One region of the Thalassobacillus sp. B23F22_16 genome, then DNA from elsewhere that is predicted to be linked to it. Evidence: predicted binding sites of a transcription regulator. Region 1 holds the regulator's gene; each other region holds the start of a gene.

Evidence for each region. The regulator Rex, encoded in region 1, represses fermentation and respiration genes when NADH is low (regulators of the CRP and FNR family bind a similar motif). The targets are predictions, from matches to a motif close to TTGTGAAATATTTCACAA.
Region 2: a site for Rex is predicted at 3,012-3,029, ahead of qoxA (cytochrome aa3 quinol oxidase subunit II). Genes of this name have one in related genera too.
Region 3: a site for Rex is predicted at 3,183-3,200, ahead of ACGTNI_RS02540 (TIGR04053 family radical SAM/SPASM domain-containing protein). Genes of this name have one in related genera too.

What each region holds. Positions count from the first base shown of each region.
Region 1 covers NZ_JBIEKD010000035.1:9,883-14,792, reverse strand. Annotated here, with positions in the region: gene ACGTNI_RS18505 (ABC-F family ATP-binding cassette domain-containing protein) at 1-1,203, opposite strand, end outside; gene moaC (cyclic pyranopterin monophosphate synthase MoaC) at 1,368-1,862, shown strand; gene ACGTNI_RS18495 (redox-sensing transcriptional repressor Rex) at 1,868-2,527, shown strand; gene ACGTNI_RS18490 (MDR family MFS transporter) at 2,715-4,133, shown strand; gene ACGTNI_RS18485 (GNAT family N-acetyltransferase) at 4,173-4,709, opposite strand; gene ACGTNI_RS18480 (YdiK family protein) at 4,767-4,910, opposite strand, start outside.
Region 2 covers NZ_JBIEKD010000022.1:49,658-54,567, forward strand. Annotated here, with positions in the region: gene qoxB (cytochrome aa3 quinol oxidase subunit I) at 1-1,911, opposite strand, end outside; gene qoxA (cytochrome aa3 quinol oxidase subunit II) at 1,938-2,876, opposite strand; gene ACGTNI_RS15730 (FUSC family protein) at 3,211-4,290, opposite strand; gene ACGTNI_RS15735 (glutamate-1-semialdehyde 2,1-aminomutase) at 4,681-4,910, opposite strand, start outside.
Region 3 covers NZ_JBIEKD010000001.1:512,640-517,549, reverse strand. Annotated here, with positions in the region: gene ACGTNI_RS02550 (nitric-oxide reductase large subunit) at 1-2,190, shown strand, start outside; gene ACGTNI_RS02545 (DUF2249 domain-containing protein) at 2,210-2,449, shown strand; gene ACGTNI_RS02540 (TIGR04053 family radical SAM/SPASM domain-containing protein) at 3,284-4,408, shown strand; gene ACGTNI_RS02535 (YwiC-like family protein) at 4,473-4,910, shown strand, end outside.

The DNA of each region.
Region 1 (4,910 bases):
GTCATAATAACCGACCTGGACATTGGTTCCGATTTGAATCGTTCCCTGGCTGGCTTTCAAGTCGCCGATGATGGTCTTGAGCAGGGTGGTTTTGCCGACTCCGTTCGGACCGACAAGCGCGATACTGTCACCGCGGTTAACATCCAGGTGGACGTTTTCGAACACGTTCGTTTCACTATCCGGATAACGGAAAGCAAGATCACGAAGGCGGAGGACGTCATTACCGCTTTGTCTGGAAACTTGGAAAGAGAACTTCGCCGATTGATTGTCATCTTTCGGTTTATCGACACGATCCATTTTTTCGAGCTGCTTTCTTCTGCTTTGTGCCCGCTTGCTGGTTGTAGCCCGGACGATGTTTTTCTGGATGAATTCCTCCATCCGTTTAATTTCTGCCTGCTGCTTTTCGTACTGCTTCATTTCCAGCTCGAAATCGGCTTCTTTCTTTTTCAAATAATCACTATAGTTTCCGTGATATTTCTTGGAAGATTGAAAGGCGATTTCATACACGGTCTTCACGATTTTATCGAGGAAGTACCGATCGTGGGATACGATGACGACTGCACCCTGATAGCCCTGAAGGTAATTTTCCAGCCAACTGAGCGTATCAATGTCCAGATGGTTGGTCGGCTCGTCCAGAATCAGGACATCCGGTTTGGAAAGCAACAGTTTCCCAAGCGAGAGCCGCGTTTTTTGACCGCCACTCAACGTATTGATCGGGGTAGCCAGATCGAAATCATGGAAGTTAAGACCGTTCAGTACGGCTTTTATATCGGCTTCATAATGATAGCCGCCTTCCATTTTGAATGTTTCCTGCTTACTGTCGTATTCCTTCAATAGTTGCTGGTATTCTTTTTCGTTTGCCATCAGGTCGGGGTCCGCCATCCGGCTTTCCATGGAACGAAGCTCGCTTTCTAGTTTCTTCAGATGGCTGAAGACTTTCTCCATCTCATCCCAAATCGTACGGTCGGATTCAAGTCCGGTATTCTGGGCCAGGTAGCCAATGGAAACGTCCTTTGGCTGAAACTTTTCCCCGCCATCATGAGCCATCTCTCCCGCCATGATTTTTAGCAGGGTGGACTTACCTGCGCCGTTACGACCGACAATGGCAATCCGGTCATTCGTTTGTACTTCTATTTTAATATTCGATAGAATGAGTTCAGCACCGAATCGTTTTTCAATCTGGTTCATCTGCATCAGAATCATGTTTGTTCACCTCAATGAGTCAAGTGTATCTTACATCAAAGCTGGCAGGCAAGAAGCATGATGGCAGATTGTGAAAAACTTAACGACTATCTTTTGCATTTTTGGTAAAATACAAGTAATGTAAATACACATAATAGAATTTCTGCTTCAAGGGAGGCTTTACTTTGACAGAGTTCACTCATTTCAATGAGCAGGGAAGGGCACGAATGGTCGATATCTCGGAAAAGGATGTCACCACGCGAACAGCGACTGCTGTATCCAGTGTCCAGGTAAACCATGAAATATATAAGAAGATCACCAATAAAGAAATCTCCAAAGGTGACGTGCTGTCGGTTGCTCAGGTTGCCGGAATCATGGCAGCTAAAAAGACACCCGACTGGATACCGATGTGCCACCCATTACAGCTGAAGGGTGTCGACGTCAATTTCGAATGGAAGCAAGAAGGGGAAGATACCTACCATTTGATGATTGATGCTTCAGTCAAAACGAAGGGAAGCACCGGTGTAGAAATGGAAGCGCTCACGGCAGCTTCAGCGACTGCGCTTACCGTTTATGATATGTGCAAAGCCGTTGATAAAGGAATGGTCATAGGACCTACCTATTTGATGGAGAAAACAGGCGGGAAAAGCGGGGACTTCTATAGAGAAAGCAAGGAGTGAAAGATATGGATATCGAGCAACATAAAATACCACAAGCGACAGCGAAGCGGCTGCCATTATATTTTCGATTCATCAATAATCTGCACAGCCAGGGGAAACAGCGTGTATCCTCCAAAGAGCTCAGTGATGCGGTCAAAGTTGATTCTGCTACCATCCGCCGCGACTTTTCTTATTTTGGAGCCCTTGGTAAAAAAGGTTATGGCTATAACGTTGAATACTTGCTTTCCTTTTTCCGAAAAACGCTTGATCAGGATGAAATCACAAAAGTTGCCTTGATTGGTGTCGGTAATCTAGGTACCGCGTTTTTACATTATAATTTCATGAAGAACAATAATACTAAAATTGAGTACGCATTCGACTCTAATGCGGATAAAGTAGGAACAGAAATCGGCGGAGTGCCTGTGAAGCATATCGATGAACTCGAAGATATGGTAAAAGGCGATATCACTGCAGCGATACTTACCGTTCCGTCTGCAGCAGCCCAGGGTATTACGGACCGGCTTGTCCACTCTGGTGTTTCCGGGATTTTGAATTTCACACCAGCAAGAATCACGGTGCCGGAACATATCCGGGTCCACCATATCGATTTGTCGATCGAACTTCAAGCGCTGGTGTATTTCCTGAAACACTATCCGCTTGAAGCGGGCGAGGAACAAGAAGAATAAAAGGATGACCACCACGGTCGTCCTTTTTTGGTTACACAGGAGTTTTACCGTTTTCCTTTGGTTTCAAGTTTAGATATTACACGGAAGGTGTATATCATGGAAGGCAAGATGAGAGAAGTGGCTGGGTTACTATGGTATAGTAGATGATAGTTCGTGTTTCGAAATAAATTAACTGGAGGGGAGCTGTATGGGCAAGTTGCCATCAAAATGGCTGGTTGTCGTTTCCGTTTTATTTGGAACTTTCACGGTCATATTGAATAACAGCATGCTGAATCCGACGCTTCCCCGATTCATGGAAATTTTTGATGCTAATGCGGTAGATGTCGGCTGGATGCTGACAATTTTTATGGTTTCCATGGGGATGACAATGCCTCTTACGGGGTATTTTGGAGACCGGTTCGGCAAGAAGAAAGTATATTTGATTGGCCTCAGTGTCTTCATTATCGGGTCGATTGCCGGTTCGCTCGCTCCGTCGTTAGGCATGATTATCGTCGCCCAGGCAATTCAGGGGATGGCAGGCGGTCTAATGATGCCGATAGCGATGGCACTGATTTTCAATGCTTTTCCTAGGGATGAACGGGGGCTGGCTGTCGGTATCTACGGAATCTCTGTCATGGTCGCTCCAGCCATCGGTCCGACGATCGGCGGGGTTATCATCGAGTTCTTCGCCTGGCAGTGGCTGTTTTTATTCAACATACCGTTCGGCTTGCTTGGCATATTGTTATCGAGCAAGTATTTGAAACCGACCGAGACAAAGCCGGATCTGAAATTCGATGCAGGCGGCTTTGTGATCGTCACTACGGGGATTGGTGCCATCCTTTATGCACTTGGAAGAGGGAGGACGCTGGAATTACTGCTGTCTCCTGTGAGTATGGTACTAATCATCGGAGGTATCCTGGCGTTAGTGGCTTTCGTTTTTTATGAAAACCGCCAGGAACAGCCGTTATTGAACCTATCTGTATTCAAGGTGCCAACGTATTCGGTATCGATTCTTGTTACATCAGCGGCCTCGATCGGTCTTTTCTCCGGTATTTTCTTATTGCCATTATTGATTCAGAATGTCTATGGGTTAGGGGAGATCAAAACAGGCCTTCTGTTTCTGCCGGCTGCAGCGGCCAGTGGATTATTCATGTCGATTGGTGGAAGGCTGCTTGATAAAAAAGGGCCGAAGTTCGTCGTTCCTCCCGGCCTTGCCATCATGGCAGTAGCAACCCTGGGGTTAAGTTTTCTGAGCCTTGATACGCCATATTGGTGGATATTAGTATTGAATACGATCCGAGGTCTTGGAATGGGGATGGGGAACATGCCCGCCACGACATCCGGTATGAACGCAATCCCGGAACATCTCGTAGCACAGGGTTCTGCGATGAACAATATCTTACGGCAGATATCATCTTCGTTAGGGATCGTTTTCTTCTCCATTTATTATGAAGTAAGACGTGCAGCGATTGCGACCTCGCCCGATTTGGATATGCAGGCAGCAACCTTGCAGACACTTAATGAGGCTTTTCTCGTATCCGCAGTCATATTGATCATTGCGATTCCATTTTCTTTCATCTTAAAGGGTGTGGAAAGTGATAAAAAGGAAAGCCAGGAAAACAATTAACGCCTCGACTCAGCTTAAAGAGCTGAGCAGAGGCGTTTTTTACTTTATCCATTCATAGTCTAGCAGTCCATACAGGTGCATATCGAATGCTTGTCCGTCGCGAAGGAGGAATTCCCGGTGGGTGCCTTCTTTTTTGAAGCCGAGTTTTTCGTACATGGAGATGGCAGGCTGGTTATAGGAAAATACCGTCAACTGAAGACGGTGGAGGTTGCATTCATAAAAGGCGAAATCGATCAGTAATTGCATCGCCTCCATGCCGTAACCTTTTCCCTGATATTCTTCATCGCCGATGGCAATGCTGACCCAGCCGTTTCGATGAATCCATAAGATGCTTTCTAATTCCACATATCCGACAAATTCATTGCTTTCATTCCGAATCGAAAAGGTGTATTGGTTGTTAGACTCATTGGACTCTTGGAGCCATGACTCCAACTGGTCCATTGTTCTCGGGGCTGCTGGCAATGCGTCAAACAGGCGGGAGAAATTAGAGTTGTGATACCAGTCTGCTATCGCCTCGAGGTCTTCCTTGGTCACCTGTGTCAGTCTCACCTGTTTTCCTTGTAATAAAGTCTTCATCGTTATGTATCCCCCTTTAAACAAAAAGAAGCCTGTTAAAAAACAGGCCTCGTGTTGTTATTTCTTATTTGAATTTTTCAGCCTGATGTGCAGATTGAATAAACGGATTGAAACGGCAAAATCAAAAGTGGCCAGAATAGCCAGAAAGATCGTAATGAAATTCCAGATCGTATCATCGACACTTTGTGCCGCTATATAGGT
Region 2 (4,910 bases), on a different contig from region 1:
AATGCGCTTAATTTCATCTACTTCAACATGATAACCCTCGTCATAATCAAATGAGCGTATTCCCATCATGATCAGGACACCGACAAGCCCGATCACTGCCAGGGTAATCCATTCAAATATCAGAGCGAAACTGGCAAAAGCAGCGATGGCCATCATGATAATCGGCTGCCCTGTATTGCTTGGCATATGAATCGGCTCGAGTTTTTCTTCCTCGAAAGTTGTTTCGCCTTTTTCCTTCATGTCTAAGAAAGCATCGTACTTATCTGCATGAGGTACAGTAGCGAAATTATAGAACGGTACAGGTGTCGGTGTCGCCCATTCAAGGGTTCTTCCATCCCAGGAATCCCCAGTTTTTTCGCGTTCGCTGTTCCTGTAGCTGTAGTAGATATTGAATACGAATATAGCGAATCCAACTCCCATTCCAAATGCACCGACTGTTGAGATGACATTTAACGGCATCCACTCTGGAATGATATAGAAGACACGGCGCGGCATTCCGTCTAAACCAACGAAATATTGCGGGAAGAAGGTAACATGGAATCCGATGACGAAGAACCAGAATGCCAGTTTCCCGATCCGTTCATTTAGCTTGTGCCCAAACATTTTCGGATACCAGTATTCCAGCCCCGCAAAACAAGCAAAAACTGTTCCGGCAATCAATACATAATGGAAGTGGGCAATTAGGAAATACGAGTTGTGAAATTGATAGTCAGCTGCTGCCATACCGAGCATGACCCCGGTGACACCACCGAGAACAAAACTCGGAATGAATGCGAGCGACCACATCATTGGTGTGGTGAACTCTATTTTTGATTTATACAGCGTTGCCAGCCAGTTAAAGATCTTCACTCCAGTAGGTACAGCAATCAACATCGTTGATACTGAGAATACAGAGTTAACGAAAGCTCCGGAACCCATAGTAAAGAAATGGTGTACCCAGACAAGGAAACTTAATCCGGCAATCAAAATCATCGACCAGACCATGGCATGATACCCGAACAATCGCTTACGTGCAAAGGTCGCGATTACTTCAGAAAAGATACCAAATGCCGGTAATATGACGATGTAAACTTCCGGGTGGCCCCACATCCAGAATAAGTTGGCCCACATCATCGGCATCCCTTCACCGGTTACTGTAAAGAACTGGGAACCGAAAATACGGTCGATTGTTAGCAGTGCTAAAGCAACTGTCAAAATCGGAAAGGCAAAAATAATAATGAAACAAGTGACTAGTGTAGACCAGGTGAAAATTGGCATTTTGAACAATTTCATTCCTGGTGCACGCATTTTAAGAATCGTCACCATCAAATTAATCCCTGTCGCCAGCGTACCAATACCCGAAAGCTGTAGGCCCATCAAGTAAAAGTTTTGTCCTGGTCCAGGACTCATAGCTGCCCCTGATAATGGTGTGTAACTTGTCCAGCCGGCGTCAGGAGAACCACCAATAACAAATGATATATTGAACAACATGGCTCCAAAAAAGAACGACCAGAAGCTCAAGGCGTTGACAAAAGGAAACGCGAAATCACGAGCCCCGATTTGCAGCGGAACAATGATATTCATTAATCCAATCAAGAAAGGCATAGCCATAAAGATAATCATGATCGTTCCGTGAGTCGTAAAGATTTCATCATAGTGCTGGGCGTTCAGGAAGTTCATATTTGGAAACGCCAGCTGTATTCGCATCATAAGGGCATCCATGCCCCCACGGAATAACATCGCTAACGCACTTAAAATATACATAATACCGATTTTTTTATGATCAACGGTTGTCAGCCACTCACGCCATAGCCATCCCCACCTTTTAAAATAGGTGAGTAGAAAAATGACGGCACTGGTAACCAATACAATGGAAACCATTCCACCGTATACGAGTGGTTCACCGGTTACGAAAAATTCATCTAACTTCATAGATGTTCACCTGCTTTCTCTGATAACTATTCATGCTTGTCATCACCTTTAATTTCGTTTTCCAGATGTAATAGTTCCTGGTAGGCATCTCGATGACGTTTAATCGCATAGTCGCGCCCATCATTCGTACCATGGTCTACCCACTCCAGATGCGTATTGGAAAATACCATCTGCTCGTCCATGACACTAGGCGCAAGCAGTTTGTCATATTCTTCCTGGGTCAGTTCAGGTGCCTCGTCCTGGGTTTCTTGTACCCAATCATTAAACTCTTCTTCCTCTTGGGCGTGAACCTTAAATGTCTGTTCCGTAAAGCCTTCTCCATTGAAGTTTCCATTACGGCCGTCGTAGGTGCCAGGCTCATCTGCCTGCAGGTACAGGGTGTTTTCCATCCCGGCCATATTATATTTCTGGCCGCCCAGTTGCGGAATCCATAACGCTGCCATGGAATCTGCTGATGATAGTCGGAACTCAATCGCCCGATCCGTTGGGATATGAAGATAATTCACTGTCTCAATATCCTGTTCCGGATAACTGAAGAACCATTTCCAGTCTGCTGATGTAGCATAAATGACCAGTGGCTCTTTATCCGATGATGATTCCGGGGGTTTTTCTAAATCGAATAAGGTTGTAACTGTTGGTACAGATAAGATAATAACGATAATGAGAGGTATAACTGTCCAGACTATTTCAATTGCCGTATTACCATGCAGGTCAGGGTCATAATCTTTATCGTTTCGGCCAGGCCGATTACGGTACTTGATAACCATAAATGCGAACAGAGCAAAGACGACAACTACAATCCCGAGCATAAACCAAAGGGAAAATACGATCAGATCTTTTTGGCTTTGTCCGACAGGTCCTTTTGGGTCAAGGACTGTCAATTCACTGCAGCCGCTCAACAAAAAGACTAAACTCAGCGGAAGCAATGCCAGCCATTTTTGCAAATGGGGTCTTTTATGTCTCATGAAGCCAAACACTCCTATCAATCTATTATTTCTACTGTGTAAATAGTGAAAACTAATAATACGTGAAGTGAATTATAGCACCCTAATAACCTTTTTCGTGAGGATTAACTAATTTGTAATTGAATGTTCAATTTTTTGTGGAATTTTCGACACAAAATGTTCAAACCTTAAGGGAATATTAGAAATAGTGGGAGAAAAAGGAAGGATTTAAGGAAAAAGAGAGGACGGGACTGAATTGTCACTAATTACAAAAGACGAGCACATTCTTTTTAACCGGTACACGTTCATAAAGAAAAAAGCTGCCGAGATGTTCTCGCCAGCCTGTTCACATTTATTATCGGGCTCGTTTTTGTTCAAACATACTTCGGTGACTTTCATAATGAAATCGTTGATAGCTTTTAATAATGCGCTTCAAGTGTTCCAGGTGGTAATGGTACTCCATTAGCTGAGCAGCCAATGGGAGGAAAATCAGTTTATCATGGTCATGATCATCTTCATAGATATGGATCAGCTGTTCCACCAGCTTAGGAATATCAGGAGTTTCTGACTCTCTTAGAGATTCCTTATGGGTTTTACGGATACGCCCCATCAGGCTAAGCATCAGTTTTTCATGGGCGTGAATAACCTTATCCAGTTCGGAGACCAGCACTTCCTGAAAGTCTTTAGGGATATGGTCGATATCACCTTCAAGACGATGGAATGCTTTCAATACATCGTATGATTTCTTCGTTGTTGCAATCAGCTGCCGGAATAGTACCATTTTGCGTGCTTTTGTAAATCTGTTTTTTCTTAAGTAGGTACGTTCTTCTTTATACAGCAGATAAGTTTGGTCGATATAGCGCAATTCGTCCTGCAGTCTATTCATTTCTGTCTTTAAGGCTGGCTCGTCTGATAAATGATGGGTAGTAACCCGCAGCCATTGCAGAATATCGCTCGTGTTGCGATCGATTTGCCGGAACAGATTGGTTTCATATTTAGGAGGTACAAATGCCAGGTTTACAACAAATGCAGACAATATACCAATCATCAAGGAAACGATGCGTGCACCCGCATATGGCAGGAAGGCCATATCGGTCGGCTCCATTAACACCACCACTGCCACTAACGCAAAGATAATCGTATTCTCATTCATTTTCAATTTCATATTAAGAGCGATGACCACGATGATGGAAAAACCAACGATAAATGGGCTGTCCCCTAAGGTATAGACAGTAATTATAGCGACAGCGGCCGCAATGATATTCGCTTGTATTTGTTCAATAACAGTTTGAAACGAACGATAAATAGAGGGCTGGATTGAAAAAAGGGCAGCAATTGCTGCGATCACCTCATTAGTCAGCTCAAATAAAGAAGCGACATAAATCGCTACTGCCACAGCAAGCCCAGTCTTCATCATTCTGGCACCCAGCTTCATCGGCATCACCTTTCTAAACTACTGCTTCTTTATTACCACCTTAAGGTATTTAATGAAGAAAGTGAAACAAAAAGGTGAGCGTATGAGAGGCAAGGTAATTATAAAAAAGAAAGACTTTTGCATGGAATGCAAAAGTCAGGAGTGTTTCAGCACGGAGTTGAAACAATATGAAAAGGGAAGGAAATGAACAATTCTCGCGCAAATCGTGAGAATTTTCAGGAATATAATATTATATTATCATAATCATACTTTCTTAGCAATCACTCTTCTTTTAGTATTTAGCTAATGCCTCTTAGTGGAGAAAAATTTAAAATATCACATAACCATGCTTATTACTGGCAGGAGATAATAGAAGAGCCCTCCGCTTTTTTATACAGAGGGCTTAAAAGATTAATCGTTTGCCATCGTTTTAAAAGTTTCTTCTACAGCCGTAAGTGTCTTATCAATATCTTCATCTGTATGGGCTGTAGTCAGGAACCATGCTTCATATTTGGATGGTGCAAGGTTGATACCTTGATTAAGCATCAATTTGAAAAAGCGCGCGAACATTTCGCCGTCTGTGTTTTCTGCCTGCTCATAGTTTTCCACTTGTCCGGTTGTGAAGTAAACAGTCAGTGCAC
Region 3 (4,910 bases), on a different contig from region 1:
GACGGCGAAGTAGTTATGACTCAGGATTCGATCATCGGCGGTCAGGCAGTTTTCCAGAAATACGGTCTGATGGATTATGGAACGGTGCTGGGACACGGTTCTTATATGGGGCCTGATTATACAGCAGAAGCACTAAAAGTTTATACATCCGGAATGCAGGACTTTTATGCAATGGAAGATCACAATCAAGCCTATGCTGATCTGAATCCTGAACAGCAGACGATCATTAAAGAAAGAGTTATCTCAGAAATGCGGGTTAACCGTTTCAATGAAGAAACAAATGAACTTCCGCTTACTGATGCGCAGGTATTCGGTCTGGAAAGAGTCGAAGCTTATTATCAGGATGTTTTCAAAAATGGAGACGGCTGGGGATTGAAGGCAGGTTTGATCCAGGAAGAGCACGTGCCTGGTGCAGGGGAGCGGCTTTACGTGGCGGACAGTGACCAGATAACCCAGATCTCCCACTTCTTCTTCTGGACTGCATGGCTTTCCAGTACCGAGCGGCCGGATGATGATATCACCTATACAAATAACTGGCCATACTTTGAAGATGCCGGCAACACGATGGCTTTCTCAGCAGTGTGGTGGAGTGGAGCCAGTGTAACCGTACTTATCCTATTTGTAGGTTTGATTTTGTTTGTGTTTTATCGTTATCACCTGGGTATGCAGGAAGCCTATACGGAAGACAACTATCCTACGTTCAACCTGGCGAAACAAAGTTTAACGAGTTCACAGGTAAAATCAGCGAAATACTTCCTGATCGTTGCCCTGTTGTTCCTCGTGCAGGTCATGTTCGGTGCCCTGATGGCGCACTATTACGTCGAACCGGATTCATTCTTCGGTATGGACTGGATATTTGAACTTCTGCCATTCAGTATCGCAAAAGGCTATCACTTGCAGCTGGCCATCTTCTGGATTGCGACAGCGTGGCTCGGTATGGGCATCTTCGTTGCACCGATTGTTGGTGGACATGAACCGAAGCGGCAAGGACTACTTGTTGATATCCTATTCTGGGCGCTTGTCGTCTTAGTAGGCGGTTCCATGATCGGTCAATGGCTTGGTGTCAACGGCTACCTTGGTAACTTGTGGTTCCTGCTTGGACATCAGGGCTGGGAGTACTTAGAGCTCGGTCGGATCTGGCAAGTAATTCTCGTTGTCGGGATGTTGATTTGGCTGTACATCGTTTATCGGGGCATTAGGAACGGTTTGAAGAAGGAGCGCGATAAAGGAGGCCTTGTTCACCTATTGTTCTACGCTTCTATTGCGGTGCCAGCGTTCTATATCTTTGCTTTCTTCATCAACCCAGGTGCCAACTTCACGATGTCTGACTACTGGCGCTGGTGGATCATCCATCTTTGGGTAGAAGGTATTTTTGAAGTATTCGCCGTAGTGGTTATTGGATTTCTGTTAGTCCGAATGAAATTGGTTACAAAAAGTTCAACAGTCAAAGCATTGTACTTCCAGCTGATCATCCTGCTTGGAAGCGGGGTTATCGGTATCGGTCACCATTATTATTATAATGGATCCGCCGAAGCCTGGATCGCTCTTGGATCTGTATTTAGTGCTTTGGAAGTTATTCCGTTAACTTTACTAGTCCTGGAAGCTTATGAACAATATAAAATGATGCGTGCCGGAGGAGTTGATTTCCCGTACAAGTCTACATTCTGGTTCCTGATTTCAACCGCAATATGGAATCTGGTTGGAGCAGGGGTCCTAGGGTTCCTGATCAACCTGCCAGCAGTAAGCTATTTCGAACACGGTCAGTTCCTGACACCAGCACATGGTCACGGTGCAATGATGGGGGTATACGGAATGTTCGCCATTGCCGTATTGCTCTACTCCTTAAGAAACATCGTCCGGCCGGATAAATGGAATGATACTTGGCTGAAAATTTCCTGCTGGGCATTAAATATCGGTCTTGCCGGAATGATTCTTATTTCCCTATTACCGATAGGATTCCTGCAGCTGAAAGAAGCTTTCGATAACGGATACTGGGCTTCACGTGATGCAGCGTTCCTGCAGCAGGATATCATCCAGGATCTGCTGACCATCCGCTCCGTACCTGATGTTATTTTTATCGCCGGTGTTGTGATTCTCGCAGTGTTCGCAGTAAGAGCTATGTTCCATCTGCGTCCTGCTACTCATAAAGAAGAAGAGCCACTGCCAATTGATGATTTGGAAGAAAATTAATTATTAGGAGGAGATTATTATGAAAAACCAGGAATTTGCCGCTAAGATTTATGCGCCTGAAATTGAGCCGAGAGTACGTCATCCAAGGATTCTTGATACTTTCGATGAGTTAGAAAGCGGTGAAGTAATGGAGCTCACCAATGACCATGATCCACGGCCGCTGCACTATCAGTTCATGGTAGAGCGGGAGAGTCAGTTTGAGTGGGAGTATTTAGAGAAAGGTCCGGAACAATGGCGGGTAGCCATAGCTAAAAAGTAATCAATAGAGAAACTCTGGCTGTTTCGAAAGTCTGCCATAGGCTTTTGGAACAGCCTGTTTTTTTATAAAGGTTTTGGTAAATTTCCGTGAGGTTTTACAGTAAAGCTCTCTTTTACTGAAGACTCAGTTTCGAGACGTTAGGTAGAGGTTATGGTGGCTGGGAAAACGGATCGCTTTCCGTGGGCATGTGGTGAGCTTCCTCAGGCTTCGCCTTGCGGGATCTCACCGCTCATGTTCATCCCACAGGACTTTGAATTAGCTTCTTGAATAGACACCGCACGAAGGAAATGCGTAGCATTTTCGAGCAGTCTCACCGTTTTCCCCGCCACCTTACGTTTGTTAGAGTCTCGAAACTTCCATCCATAATAGCGAGCTTATGGAACAGAAAGTACGATCAGATTAGCATTGTAATGGGATTCTCTCACAAAATAGAGTTGTACTTTTGTACTTTCCAAGTGCGATTTCGAGAATTTTATATGGCGAGGGGCGTAGGGGAAGGGTGAGACTCCTGCGGGAAAGGATAGACTGGCAAGACCCCGCAGAGCTTTAAGCTCGAGGAGGCTTGCCGTCTTCCCCGCGGAAAGCGAATCCTTCCCCAACGCCCCTTTTCCTCAAACAATATCTCGAAATCAAGTCTTCGACTTTTCGGTCCTATTGTTGAATAAGGAAGCTATCTTGGATAACTGCTCAATTTATGAAAACTTTATGACGAAACGAGAAAAGAGTCCATTTCTTGTGATGTATATCACAACTTACCGTCACATTATTCGCTACAATTGAACCATGATAATAGTGTTAACCAAAGTTCGAAGGTAGCACGAAGGAGGGGACGTCATGTTCAACCGTGACTATAATGAAAATCCTTTTATTGTGATATGGGAATTGACGAGAGCATGTGAGCTGAAATGTTTGCATTGCCGTGCGGAAGCTCAATACAGAAGGGATCCTCGTGAACTGTCATTCGAGGACGGGAAGAAATTAATCGATGATATATATGAAATGGAAAATCCGATGCTCGTATTTACAGGAGGAGACCCGCTAATGCGACCGGATGTGTTCGACATCGCAGCGTATGCCGTGAAAAAAGGGGTACGCGTATCGATGACCCCATCTGCTACACCAAATGTTACCAAAGAGGCGATGGAAAAAGCGAAGGAAGTTGGCCTGTCCAGATGGGCGTTCAGCCTGGATGGTCCGAATGCAGCTATTCACGACCACTTCCGGGGAACATCGGGATCCTTTGATCTGACGATGAATGCGATTAAATACTTACATGAATTAAATATGCCGATCCAGATCAATACTGTCATATCCAGGTACAACTACGATCATCTTGATGAAATGGCTGCCTTAATCGAAGAATTGGACTGTGTGTTGTGGAGTGTATTTTTCCTTGTTCCAACTGGACGCGGCCAGGAGAAGGATATGATTACCCCCGTCGAACACGAAAAAACGTTCAAATGGCTGTATGAATTATCGAAGCGGGTTCCTTTTGATATCAAAACTACTGCAGCACAGCACTACCGCAGGGTAGTGATTCAGAACAAGATGAGGGAAAAACAGGCGACCGGTGCAGGGATCAACTACCAGGATGCTTTGATGAACGGGACAACGGGGCAAATCGATGGACTGGGAAGAGCGCCAAAGGGAGTTAATGACGGTAACGGCTTTGTGTTTATCTCCCATATCGGAGATGTCTACCCGAGCGGCCTGCTGCCGATTAAAGCCGGAAATGTTAAAGAAACACCATTGGCTGAAATCTACCGTGAGTCGGAAGTTTTTCAAAACCTCCGGAACCCGGATGCCTATAAAGGAAAGTGCGGGGTATGTGAGTTCCGCCATGTATGTGGAGGTTCCAGATCGCGGGCCTATGCTATGACCGGGGATTATATGGAAAGTGAACCATATTGCGTTTATATTCCGAAAGCTTTACGAGGTAAAAAGAAAAACGTTGTGTAAAAAGGGTCGCCCGGTACTGCCGGTCGATTATCAACACTAATAGAACGAGAACGAGGTGACACTTATGAAGTTGTTTCTCCCTAAGCAGCACGGGGCATGGGCAATGCTGACCGTTCCATTCCTGTTAGGGATGGCAGCGGGAGGATTTCATTGGTTACAACTGCTGCTATTTGTCGGCTGGATTGCCTTGTATTTAGCAACTTACCCACTGATTCTTGCTGTGAAAAAGAAGAAAGTAAGATTTCATCTAACATGGTTCCTTCGCTATTTCACTGTTGCCCTAATCTTTGCCCTGCCTGTATTAATTACAGAGCCTGCCCTATTCTTAATTGCTTTGATGATGATGCCATTTTTTATCATCAATCTCTGGTTCGGGAAAAGAAACAAGGACCGTTCGCTTTGGAACGACTTTGCTGCCATCACCGCTTTCGGCATTGGCGGACTGGGTTCCTATTACCTGGGGGCAGGATACATTGATGAAGCGGCATGGAACGTTTTCCTG